Regions from separate parts of the Bacillus sp. JJ1562 genome, predicted to be linked through region 2. Evidence: riboswitches for the same ligand, from Rfam matches in the RefSeq annotation. Region 2 holds a riboswitch; each other region holds the start of a gene.

Region 1 (4,195 bases), on a different contig from region 2:
TTTAGCTTTATAGTCCAAAAAGGAGTTGGTTACTCCTTGTAGCTGTTGCGAGGCTTCCACTTTTAAATTAATTAAACGAGTCAATGGTAGATAGATTTCTTCTACTTCTCGAAGTGAAATTTCTTCGTTTATACCTTTAATGCTCTCAAGCTCTTCGGCAGTCAGCAACAACGGAGTCTTATTGCGCAGTTCCGCCCACTTGTCTCTATTAAATTCAATATAGTTTGTTAACGGATTCATAACATTTACCTCAAATTTAGATTCTTGTCCATTTTATCAAATTGCAGCTAGTTTGAATAGAATGGATGTAATTGACTTTAATCTATGACAATCCCCCAATGCACCTCTTTGTTTAAAAACATGTCAAAATAGTTATTCAATTATAACACTTCTAGGAGAAATTGTATGTAAAAAATAGGCATCTGCCCTTTAGAGGACAGACGCCTACACTTTGAAAATTACTTAAACTCACTCATTACACATTGAGTGTTATGCTTTATTTGTCATTATGTCGATTTATTTTAAATAAATATTTTTAGTCTACTTCTATTAAAACCGCCTTTGGTAAGCCAGTAGTCCCCGACGTATAAAGGATGAAAAGAGGATGATTGAAAGGGACTCGAGTAAACTCCAGATGAGAGCTTCCATTTTGACATAATTCCTGCCAATCGACCAGCGATGAAAGCATTCATAAGGTAGGAGCGGAAAACCGACCTTTTGGGAAAACTTCATCAAATTTTACTGTGAGATCCAAGTTTCACTTGGCTCCCATAGAACCTTGGATTCTAGTAAGCTGTAGCCTTCTTCTCGCTACACTCATCCCTTAGTTCATAATTTAATAGATTCATTTACAATCATCCCCTACCTCTAGTGGTAGGGGAATTCTCAATAATAAAAGTTAAATTTCGCATGCATAAGTCACAATTGAACCTCTGATACGCTGTGCTTCCTTATAGGTACATCTGTTTTGAACAACCTCAAGGCCTGCTTCTTTAGCAACCTCAACTGCTCGAGGGGAAATAACACCTTCTTGGAGCCAGAAAACTTTTGGCTGTATTTTTGCTGCTTCTGCCGCTACGCCAATCGCCGCTTCAGGACTTCTGAATACTTGAACGATATCAACCTTAAACGGAATAGAAGTTAGATCTGGATATGCCTGCTCTCCAAGTACTTCTGTTTCTCTTGGATTAACAGGTATAATTTTATAACCAAGACGCTGCATTTTCCGTGCAAGTCTGTAACTTGGGCGGGCTGGATTTCCACTTAGACCAACGACAGCAATTGTTTTGGCGCGCTGAACTTCCTTTCCTTCAACCTCTTCGCGAATAAATGTAGATTGAAGTGCCCAGCGTATTACTCCCTCATCGTTAACCGCTGTATCGCCTTTTTGTTCACCTTTTGATGAAATTCCTGTCGCTTCATAAAATGCCTGATCCAAATCATTTACTAAATCACGGTATGATTCAATTCCAACCGATAGTCGGATTAACTCTTCACTAACTCCTGTTTTTACTAACTCTTCCGCACTTAACTGCTGGTGGGTTGTTGATGCAGGGTGGATAATAAGTGATTTCGCATCACCAACATTTGCCACATGTGACCATAATGCAATATTATCAATAACCTTTTTACCAATATCCCTACCACCCTTAATACCAAAGTTTACGATAGAACCAAAACCATCTCGTAAATATTTGGTTGCTAGCTCATGGGCTGGATGTTCTTCAAGACCAGGGTAGGATACCCATTCGACCGAAGGATGTTCTTTTAGGAAATTTGCAACACGTAATGCATTTTCATTATGCTTTTCGATACGCAGGTGTAATGTTTCAAGACCCTGTATCAATAGGAATGCACTATGTGGACTTAAAGATGAACCAAAGTCTCTTAAAAGCTGAACTCTAAGCTTTGTACTAAATGCTAAAGTCCCGAATTCATTCGCATATCGAATTCCGTTATAGCTTGAATCTGGCTCAGTAAAACCTGGAAACTTCTCACTGTTCCAATTAAAACGTCCACCGTCAACTACAACTCCACCAATCGTTGTCCCATGTCCGCCAATCCACTTTGTTGCGGAGTGAATCACAATATCCGCTCCCCATTGGATTGGTTTACATAGATATGGTGATGCAAATGTGTTATCAATAATGAGCGGTACTCCATTTTCATGTGCAATTGCTGATACTGCTTCAATATCTAATACATGCAAGCTTGGGTTTCCAATGGTTTCAGCAAATACAGCCTTTGTTTTCGGCGTAATAGCTTTTCTAAAATTCTCAGGATCTGTTGGATCAACGAAATGAGTCTTAATTCCATATTTCGGTAGTGTAACAGCGAAAAGATTGTAAGTTCCGCCATATAAATTTGAAGCTGCTACAATTTCATCTCCTGCTTCCGCAACGTTCATGATGGAGAGAGCAATCGCGGCCATTCCCGAAGATGTTGCTACAGCTGCGACACCATCCTCCAATAACGCAATTCGTTTCTCAAGCACATCAACAGTTGGGTTACCAATACGAGAATAAATATTCCCTGACTCATCAAGACTAAAAAGACTTTGAGCATGGTCAGTATTATGAAATACGAATGAACTTGTTTGATAAATTGGTACTGCTCGTGAACCAGTTGTCGGATCTGGTGATTGACCTCCATGTAAAAGTATCGTCTCATCATCATACGTTTCATATTGTTTTGTCATTATTTTGACCTCCAAATTTATATTTTTACAAATTTGCTAGATAAGTACTTACTTTATGTAAATAAAAAGCCCCCTCAACATAAGAAGAGGGGGCCTCATCTTATCTTTCAGATGCTGAGCGCATCTGCAGGAATTAGCACCTTTTCAAGCTTTCACTTGAAGGTTGCCGGACTTCTTCGGGCCTGTTCCCTCAGTCTCTCTGGATAAGAAATCTTTTATTAAATTGACGCACTAATACGTTAATTCTTCAACTTTATAAAGTATTATAGAATAGTTTGTTTTTTCAGTCAATGTATTTTTTGAAAAATTTATTTTTTTATAAAATTGACGCCACCCTATTTCTTGTTACAACAAGGAAATGTGGCATCCTATCCACCCAATTTTCTTTCGCAATTTATTGATAAGCGCAGATTTTGGTAAAAATAACAAACCCCTTCTGTAAGAATACAGAAGGGGTGCAAGAATATACACATTCATCATACGACCGCCTTCTCATCTTCGGAATAGAAATACTTCCTCTGAACTTGGCACCGTGCATTCAAATGCTGGTTGCCGAGGTTTCACAGGGTCAGCCCCTCCACCTCTCTTGATAAGAAGAATTGCATTATTTGACTATATATTAGAAATGTTAAACATTTTAGATGATTTAGTCAATGGATTTTTATAAAGTTTTAAATAATCTAACTAGGGTTACGTTTTTACTTCCTAAACTCTTTCAATCTTTCATTTAGTGTCTTTGTTTGTGTATAAACCTGTTGATAGATTGCAAATAGCTTCTGATATGCCTCCACATTTTCTGGAATTGGTTCATATGTTTTGGAGGTTTCGAGGAATGCACCGGCACACTCTTTTAATGAGGTAAACCAGCCAGATCCATATGCAGCAAGCATTGCCGCCCCCATTCCAGGACCTTGTTCAGAAGTTAATTTTTCTATTTTCGCATTAAAAATATCAGCCTGCATTTGTAGCCAAGTTTCGTTTTTCGCACCGCCACCAATTGAAATAATGGTATCAATTGTTTTTCCACTGTTTCTAAAAATCTCAATGGACTCGTTTAACGAAAATGTAATACCTTCAAGAACTGCACGTGCAAAATGCTTTCGTTCATGGGATGCATCAATACCAATAAAACTGCCTCGAATGTTTGAATCTGCATGAGGGGTCCGCTCCCCAACGATGTAAGGAGTAAATAATAGACCATTGCTACCAGCTGGCACTTCATCGACACCTTCTAAAAAATGATCAAAAGCTTCGTCCTTTGCAAAAGTATCCTTGAACCAACTTAAGCTAAAGCCTGCCGCAAGAGTCACGCCCATCGTATAATATGTATTTTCCTCACCATGATTGAAGTAGTGAACCTTGCCTTCGAAATCAAGGTCATTGCGCTCTTCATAAGACAAAACAACACCTGAAGTTCCGATGCTACAAAGGGTTTTCCCTTCTGATAAAATGCCTGAACCGATTGCACCACAAGCATTATCAGCTCCTCCAGCAAAA
Region 2 (4,195 bases):
GCATCTCGACATGATCATTTTTCACTTTTTCTTCATGCCAGAAGCTTTTTCCCGCATTCATCATCATTAAATTTCCAGGAGAAATGGGTGCCTCCAAACCAGTTGAATCCTTATGATGCATCGTACCATTCCATACATAGCTCAAAATCTCATCATTCACATGCTCATGCATTTTGATGGTTAATCCCTTTTTCATTACAGCATGATCGATAATGCTTAATGGGCCAAATGAAAAATCCTCGTTCTCCTCTAAAATATCGCCTGGCTGAATTCGTGTAATTGTAAATGGCCCCTTGAATGGTTGCCAATGCTTTTCCGCAGAAAGTTTTCGTAACATCGAATAGCCACCTTTTGTTTTATGTATATTATAACAAATCAAACTAATCGTTTCTTGTTCCAGACTTTTATCATACATATAATTAAAATAAATAATAAATATTTTTTACCCCGTATCTTTTGATAATCTTACATTCGTTTATAAAGTAGAGACGCGTTGAAGGAGTGATTGTTTTGCATAGCAAGCCTTGTAATGGATCAGAGGATTTTAAAGAACATCAGGAACTTTTTACTGAAGAACATCTTCATGAACTCTATCCGATGCTTCGACGATATTGTCAATTTATTTCCCAAAATAGCTGGGATGGTGATGATCTCGTGCAGGAATCATTGATAAAAGCCTGGAAACATTATAAGCACCAACCTACTATCTCGAAAGCTTTATTGAATAAAATTGCTCGAAATGAATGGATAGACACTGTAAGAAAACGTAACAAAGAGTCTCTTGAAGCTATTCCTGATGATGGATATGATGATTCCGTTCACATTGAAGAGCGCTTTGAGGCTGTACAACAGCTTATAAATAAGTTAACTCCAAAGCAAGCTGTCATATTTGTCTTAAAAGAAGGGTTTCAGTTTCAAATATCTGAAATAGCTAAGCTATTAAATACAAATGAAACTGCTGTTAAAGCTGCCATTTATCGTGCAAAACAGAGAATGGAGAAAAAAGATGGAAATTCACTTATTGAGCAATATTGGATAGAGGAAGATCGTGAGCAAATTCAAAAAGTATTTCATGAAACTTTTAGAACTCAAGATCCATCCATATTAATTAGGACCATTCCTTCTATCCGTTCTTTATCAAAAAATATAAGTCCAACTTGTACTATGCAAAAATCACGTCTCTTCAAACTTCCTTCAAGCACTGTCTCTATGGCTGCATAATAAGGTGCAAGCGAATAAGGAGGTTATCAAAATGAATACAGTCCCATATGTTATTGAACAATCAAGTCGAGGGGAACGCTCATATGATATTTACTCGAGGCTATTAAAAGATCGAATTATCATGATTGGTGATGAAATAAATGATGCAGTTGCTAATAGTGTGGTTGCACAGCTACTATTTTTAGCTGCTGATGATCCTGATAAGGATATTTCTCTTTATATTAACAGTCCCGGAGGTTCAACAAGTGCTGGTTTTGCCATTTTTGATACGATACAATATATAAAACCAGATGTTAGGACGATTTGTACAGGAATGGCTGCATCCTTTGGGGCAATGCTCTTGCTAGCCGGAACAAAAGGGAAAAGATTCGCCCTCCCAAACAGTGAAATTATGATCCATCAGCCCTTAGGTGGTGCACGCGGTCAGGCAACCGAAATCGAAATTTCTGCAAAACGAATTCTTAAGCTTCGAGAACATGTCAATCAAATCATTTCAGATCGTACAGGTCAACCTGTTGAAAAAGTAGCAAAAGATTCAGATCGAGACTTTTACATGAGTGCGGAAGAAGCAAAAGAATACGGAATTATTGATGATGTAATTGTATAACTGATTTTTTAAAAAAAGCGAACACCCATCATAGTGTTCGCTTTCCCTTTTATCCCCAAATCTCTTTTGAAATATCAACAATATACTTCAATTTCGCCCATTGCTCTTCTTAATATGCGTTGTAGGACAAGGGACCCGTCCCACTTATGGCAAAATAGCAAATGAACGTACTGGAAATCCTGATCCTTTTTCAGGTTTTGGACAAATATTAAAAATAACTGCTCCTTTTGCAGGTACCTTATCAAGATTAGTCAATAATTCTATTTGAAATGTATCTTGCTCAAGCACATAGTATTCTCCAATAAGTGAACCATTCTTTCGAAAATCAATAGCCGCATCTGTATCAAACGTTTCGTGTCCAACAGCTTTAATATTTCTTTCCTCAAATAAAAACTTTAAGGCCTCTATTCCCCAACCTGGAGCGTGACTATTACCATCAGAATCTTTATTTTCAAATGCCTCTTTATTTGGCCAACGCTTGCTCCAGTCTGTCCTCAACGCCACAAATGTACCTGCTTCAATTTTTCCGTGTTCTTCTTCAAACTTCAGAATGTCATCAACACTTAGACTTAAATCATGATTCTTTTCCGCTTCCTTTGACTTATCAATCACCACAAGGGGTAGAGCAAGTTCTTTTAACTCTAGATCTTCCAAATAGCGTTGGTTAGGAACAAAATGGATTGGTGCATCAATATGGGTTCCATACTGTCCTGGAAATGTGAAGCTTTGTGCAAAAAAGCCATCCTCATGAGTGAAAAGTGTTTTAAATTCAGCATCTTGAAAAGCGGAAAAATGAGGAGAATCTGGACCAAAAGTATGTGTCAGATCAACCCACTCTTTACTTTTCAGAGTTTCAAATGCTTTTAATAATTCATTTTCTGTACTAACTGTTGACATACAATCACCTCTTAAATAAATTTTAATATATAAAAAACCCTCTTCTTGAAAATAAGAAGAGGGTTGAATGGATATATGAAAGTACCGCTCTTCTTATCTTCTAGCATCTTGCTACAGGAATTGGCACAGTACTTTAAAAAGTCTGTTGCCGAGGCTTCAAAGGGCCAGTCCCTCCACCTCTCTAGATAAGAAAATTTTGAAATATTAAATTATATATAAACATTAGACCATAATAAATTAATTGTCAACTACATTATCTTAAAAAAACCTTCTGCACCTAGAACTATATCAAATGCCTCTTTGGTTTTCGTAATCTTTTCCAATCAATCTCACTGATAAAAGAGGACCCCAATATTAAGACTCCACCCACAATTTGTACAAAGCCCATACTTTCATTCAAAATGATAGCTGCCATGATCACAGCGGAAATGGGATCGATATAGCTTAATACCGCGATAGTTTGCCCTTTTAATTTTTTCAATACTGAAAAATAGAGTAAGTACGCGACCCCAGTATGAATTACTCCAACTATAAATAGTAGACTGAGAGATTGCAGTCCCAATCCTGAGTAATCTAAGCTTTGCGTTGCTAGGACATATGGAAACAAGACAATCGAAGCAGTCAAAAGCTGCATAATGGTAGTTTCAAAATCTGATAGGTCTTTAATAAATTTATTAAGAAGAATCATACTTGTATAGAAAGCAGCAGCCAATAATCCATACATAATACCAACAGAATGGTTATTAGCATCTATGGGCGCTTCACCCCCTGGATTAACGACCAATAGTAACCCTATAAATGCAAGTGTAATCCCAAGTCCCTTCATCCAAGTCCATTTTTCCTTCAATAAAAATGGTGCCAAAATCATCACAAACACTGGAGCAAAATAATAGCTCAGAGTGGCGTTAGCAATCGTAGTATAACGATAAGACTCAAATAAAAAAATCCAGTTAAAACCCAAAGCTGCGCCAGATAATAGAAGTAGTACAAGATTCCGCTTCGACGTTTTGAAAGAAAACCTCTGCTTAACTAGAAAACTAGCACCAATTAAAAACAAACTACCAATTGCTCCTCTAAACAGAGCAATTTCGCTAGACGACAAATCAATATTCTTCACAAACAATCCAATGCTACCAAAGATCAGCATCACTACAATAAAAATAAACTTCGCCTTCATATTCATTCTCCTAATGGGTCATGGGGACAGGTGTATTGTCCCTAAATATCCTTTACGAACTATTCTACCTATTAACAATGAAATTGTCATTGAATGGATTATGTAGATAAAAAAAAACAGAAGATCTCAGTTACGAGATCCTCTGTTTTTGTAATGTTACCCTGCTTTATTTGCATTGTCAGTCTTTTTTTCGTCTTTGCCTGTATCTAAGAATTGTAATAACTCCTCAATTTCAGGTGAAACTGTAACTCCTCTACGCTTGTTGATATAGCCTAAGCCAAAGAATATAATTG
Region 3 (4,195 bases), on a different contig from region 2:
GTTTCCACAATTCTCGCAAAAAATGGTATTGCTGCGACTGAAAGTGAAACAGATGCTGCCGTTGGCCCAATCGTCGTACCCACGATGAAATTCGTGATTGGTATCAATGCGACAAGCAAGATGATAAACGGAATCGAACGAATTAGGTTCACGACAAATCCTAAAACAGTTTGAACCACTTTGTTTTCTAAAAATAACCCTTTATCGGTTACATATAGAAAAATCCCCACTGGAAGTCCGATTACTACAGCAATAAGTAATGATATAGCAATCATATAGATGGTTTGAAAAAACGCTGTATTAATATCAGGGAGAAGCTCCACGAGATGATTAAAATCAATTCCCATCACGTAACACCTCCACTTGTGCAGCACGTTCTTCAATAAAGTTCACTGCTGATTCTATTTCTTCTTTATTACCCCTTAACTCCATGATAAAAATACCAAGCGGTGTGTCTTGAATATATTCAATGGAACCATGTAGGAAATTCCCCTTTACATTGAAGGTCTGAAGCATATCTGAAATAACACCCTCACCAGCAACATTTCCTTTGAACATAACCTTCACTATCGGCCCTTCACATGAATCGAGGATAACTTCAGGAATTTCAAAGGAAACTACACTTTCAATAAATTCCTTCGTTAATTCAGTTTGCGGACTTGCAAATACATCGTAAACAGAACCTTCTTCAATGACCCTTCCGTCTTGCATAATCGCCATACGGTTGCAAATTTCCTTCACAACATCCATCTCATGGGTAATGAGGACAATCGTAATCCCAAGTTCTTTATTAATCTTTTTTAAAAGCTTTAAGATTGATTTTGTTGTTGTTGGGTCCAGTGCAGAAGTTGCTTCATCACAAAGCAACACTTTTGGATCGTTTGCTAGTGCTCTCGCAATCCCTACCCTTTGCTTTTGACCACCACTTAGCTGTGATGGATAGACATCCTTTTTATCCAAAAGCCCTACCATCTCAAGTAAATCTTCAACTCGTTTTTTGATTCGATCTTTTGGTACATTAGCAGCCATTAAGGAAAACGCGATGTTTTCGAAAACTGTTTTTTGACTAATTAAATAGAAATGTTGAAAAATCATTCCGATTTTCAAACGCGCGGAACGTAATTCACTGCTTTTCAGGGAAGTGAGATCTACTCTATCGACTAAGATATTTCCTGAGGTTGGTCGTTCGAGCAGGTTGATACAGCGCAAGAGGGAACTTTTTCCGGCTCCTGAGTATCCAACGATCCCAAAGATTTCTCCGGTTTCTATTTGTAATGACACATTGTCAACACCTGTGACAGTCCCATTCTTTGTTTTATATATCTTTGAAAGATTCCGAATTTCAATCATATAAATACCTCTTTTGTTACTCTATTTTTTAACGCAAAAATGCCTCCTTCACACTGAAAGAGGCATCGAAATACAAGGATTTATCTCGACTTATCTTTCAGAATGAAAATCATTCTGCAGGAATTGGCACCTTCCCTTAATGGGGGTTGCCGGACGTCGTAGGGCCTAGTCCCTCGGTCGCTCTGGATAAGTTTGAAAATTTTCTTTAATTTGTATAGTAAGATACTACTAGTTTATTAGTTTTTTGTCAATAACGTTATAACACTACCTACCAAGTGTTAAACGCTTCCATCTTTATTATCTCAATGGTTACATTTTTCAAAAAAAGTTTATTGGATATTAAAAAGCCCATTTCCGAGAATGGGAAGGGCAACTGTCAGCTGCTTAAGGCTAAATGATGATAAGCGATATCCATATTGTTTTTAAGTTCTTCCGGATTGTCGTGGTAGACGACCTTCCCCTTACTTAAAATATACACATCATCTGCGATTCGTAATGCCGTTGAGATATTTTGTTCAACTAAAAGCATCGACATTCCGGACTCTTTTAATTTTAAGAGAACATCCATAACTTCTCCAACCATTAATGGGGATAGTCCCTCTGTCGGTTCATCGAGCAGCAGGATTTTCGGATTTCTCATCAATGCCCTACCAATTGAAAGCATCGACTGTTCCCCCCCACTAAGGGTTCCCGCATGCGATTTTTCACGTTCCTTTAAACGAGGAAAGTAGTGAAAGATCTTCTCTAGGTTCCAATCGCCTTTTTTGAAATCAGCGAAAACGGTTAGATTTTCTGTCACAGTTAGGTTCGGAAAAATTCTTCTACCCTGTGGGACAATTCCAATTCCCTTCTTGGCAATTTGGTGACTTTGGAGTGAGGCCATATTTTGACCTTCAAATAAGATTTCCCCTTGAACTTTTTTTACAAAGCCAATAATGGAATGCATCGTTGTTGTTTTCCCCATGCCATTTCTTCCGAGCAGAGTTACAACCTGCCCTTGTTTCACCTCGAGATTTATACCATGAAGAATGTGACTGGAACCGTAGAAGCTATTAACTTCTTTTAGTTTAAGCATGTGCAGCCTCCTCGCGACCGAGGTAAATTTCCTTTACCTCTTCATTTTCACGAACAGCTTCTGGTGTGCCATCCGCAATGAGTTTTCCAGTATGAAGGACAATCACCCGGTCCATATTACCGAACAACACATCAATATCATGTTCAATCATACAGATCGTTACTTCTTTTGGTAGTTTATTAATCAGCGCAATAATTTGGTCGGTTTCAACCTGTGACATACCTGCAGTCGGCTCATCTAAAAGGAGAAGCTTCGGTTTTCCGGCAATCGCCATGACAATCTCAATTTGTCTTTGAACCCCATAAGAGAGCTCTTGTACCTTCATGTTACTATATTGTTCAAGGCCCCATTCATGTAAAAGTGCATCTGTTTCTTCATGAAGTTCACTGTAGTTTTTAAGACTGACACTTTTCCACCATTGAGTATGCTCTTTTCTCATTTTTTGCAATACGAGACGAACATTCTCCTTAACCGTTAATCCAAACATCAGATTATTTTTCTGAAAAGTACGAACGATTCCATTTTCCGTCCGTTTATAATTAGGAACCTTCGTTATATCCTGGTCAAAATAAGTAATTGTCCCCCCACTAGGGTTCAAGTCTCCCGCAATCATGTTAAAAAAGGTTGTCTTTCCGGCACCATTGGGTCCGATTAGTCCAACACGTTCGCCAACAGAAACCGCTAATGTAATATCTTCGATTACTTTTAACCCACCAAAATGCTTTGATAAATGTTGTATTGAAAGAATCGTCGTCATCTTTGTCCTCCCTATCCATTTATTTTTGATTGCTGTTTAATGGGTTCGATATATTCTTCCTTTACAGGTTGAGGCTTCGCTTTAAACAAGCTTTGGGTAAGCCTTGAGAACAACCCAGCAATTCCAGATGGAGCAAAGATTGTAAACAGAATAAAGGCGGTACCAATAATCATCATCCAGCTTTCTGTGTAAGAGCTAATGATTGTCTCCAATATCACGATAAATGCCGCTCCAATAACAGGACCCCAAAGCGTACCTGAACCTCCAACTAATACCATGATTAATACTGACCCGGATACTGTCCAGTACACATCAGTCGGAGCAACGAAGCCATTGAAGAATACATATAGTCCACCAGCTAATCCACCTAAAGTACCCGCAATCAAAAAGCTAATGTTTTTATAGAAGGTTGTGTTATACCCAATCGACTTCATTCGATCTTCATTTTCTTTAATCCCAATGAAGACATACCCTAGTGGTGAATGAAGAAGTCTGTTAATTAACATTACGACTATCGCAAATACGACTAAAATAAAGTAATAGATAAACACCTGATTGGAAAGGATAAAATTTCCAAACAGACTTGGAGAAGGTATTCCTGATAAGCCATTTGATCCACCCGTTACATCCGTCCATTGGTAGATGATCGAATAAACCATTTGTGAACATGCAAGTGTTAGCATTAAAAAATAAAATCCATGAGCTTTCGTAGAAACAAAGCCAATCAAAATGGCTAATAGGAACGCAATCACCATTCCGATTACAAGGGTTAGAAACACATTTGTAGATAAATGACTCGCGGCAAGGCCTGTTGCATAGGCACCAGCGCCAAAAAACGCGGCATGTCCTAATGAGACCAACCCAGTTTGACCGACTAGGATATTTAAGCTAATCGCGAAAATCCCAAAGATTAAAATTTCCGTAAAAATGTTTACATAATAGAGAGAAACGAAAAATGGAGCAGCAACCATCAATAAAAATAGTAAACTACCTTTGATCCACTGTTTGCCCAT

The links. A riboswitch is a leader RNA that binds a small molecule or an ion and turns the genes downstream of it on or off. The one in region 2 is predicted to bind S-adenosylmethionine.
Region 1: it holds a riboswitch for S-adenosylmethionine, as region 2 does, so the genes downstream of both, V7097_RS05575 (PLP-dependent aspartate aminotransferase family protein) here and V7097_RS21180 (cyclase family protein) in region 2, are expected to answer to the same signal.
Region 3: it holds a riboswitch for S-adenosylmethionine, as region 2 does, so the genes downstream of both, V7097_RS05865 (methionine ABC transporter ATP-binding protein) here and V7097_RS21180 (cyclase family protein) in region 2, are expected to answer to the same signal.

What each region holds. Positions count from the first base shown of each region.
Region 1 covers NZ_JBALOQ010000008.1:18,798-22,992, reverse strand. The annotation lists gene coaA (type I pantothenate kinase) at 1-240, opposite strand, end outside; gene V7097_RS05580 (AMP-binding protein) at 536-688, opposite strand; gene V7097_RS05575 (PLP-dependent aspartate aminotransferase family protein) at 899-2,698, opposite strand; SAM riboswitch class I at 2,796-2,908, opposite strand; SAM riboswitch class I at 3,188-3,294, opposite strand; gene xylB (xylulokinase) at 3,397-4,195, opposite strand, start outside.
Region 2 covers NZ_JBALOQ010000044.1:44,866-49,060, forward strand. The annotation lists gene V7097_RS21165 (pirin family protein) at 1-337, opposite strand, end outside; gene V7097_RS21170 (RNA polymerase sigma factor) at 511-1,221, shown strand; gene clpP (ATP-dependent Clp endopeptidase proteolytic subunit ClpP) at 1,253-1,828, shown strand; gene V7097_RS21180 (cyclase family protein) at 1,973-2,725, opposite strand; SAM riboswitch class I at 2,816-2,917, opposite strand; gene V7097_RS21185 (DMT family transporter) at 3,009-3,902, opposite strand; gene V7097_RS21190 (sodium:solute symporter family protein) at 4,059-4,195, opposite strand, start outside.
Region 3 covers NZ_JBALOQ010000008.1:78,776-82,970, reverse strand. The annotation lists gene V7097_RS05870 (methionine ABC transporter permease) at 1-347, opposite strand, end outside; gene V7097_RS05865 (methionine ABC transporter ATP-binding protein) at 337-1,350, opposite strand; SAM riboswitch class I at 1,438-1,543, opposite strand; gene V7097_RS05860 (ABC transporter ATP-binding protein) at 1,727-2,425, opposite strand; gene V7097_RS05855 (ABC transporter ATP-binding protein) at 2,418-3,182, opposite strand; gene V7097_RS05850 (branched-chain amino acid ABC transporter permease) at 3,194-4,195, opposite strand.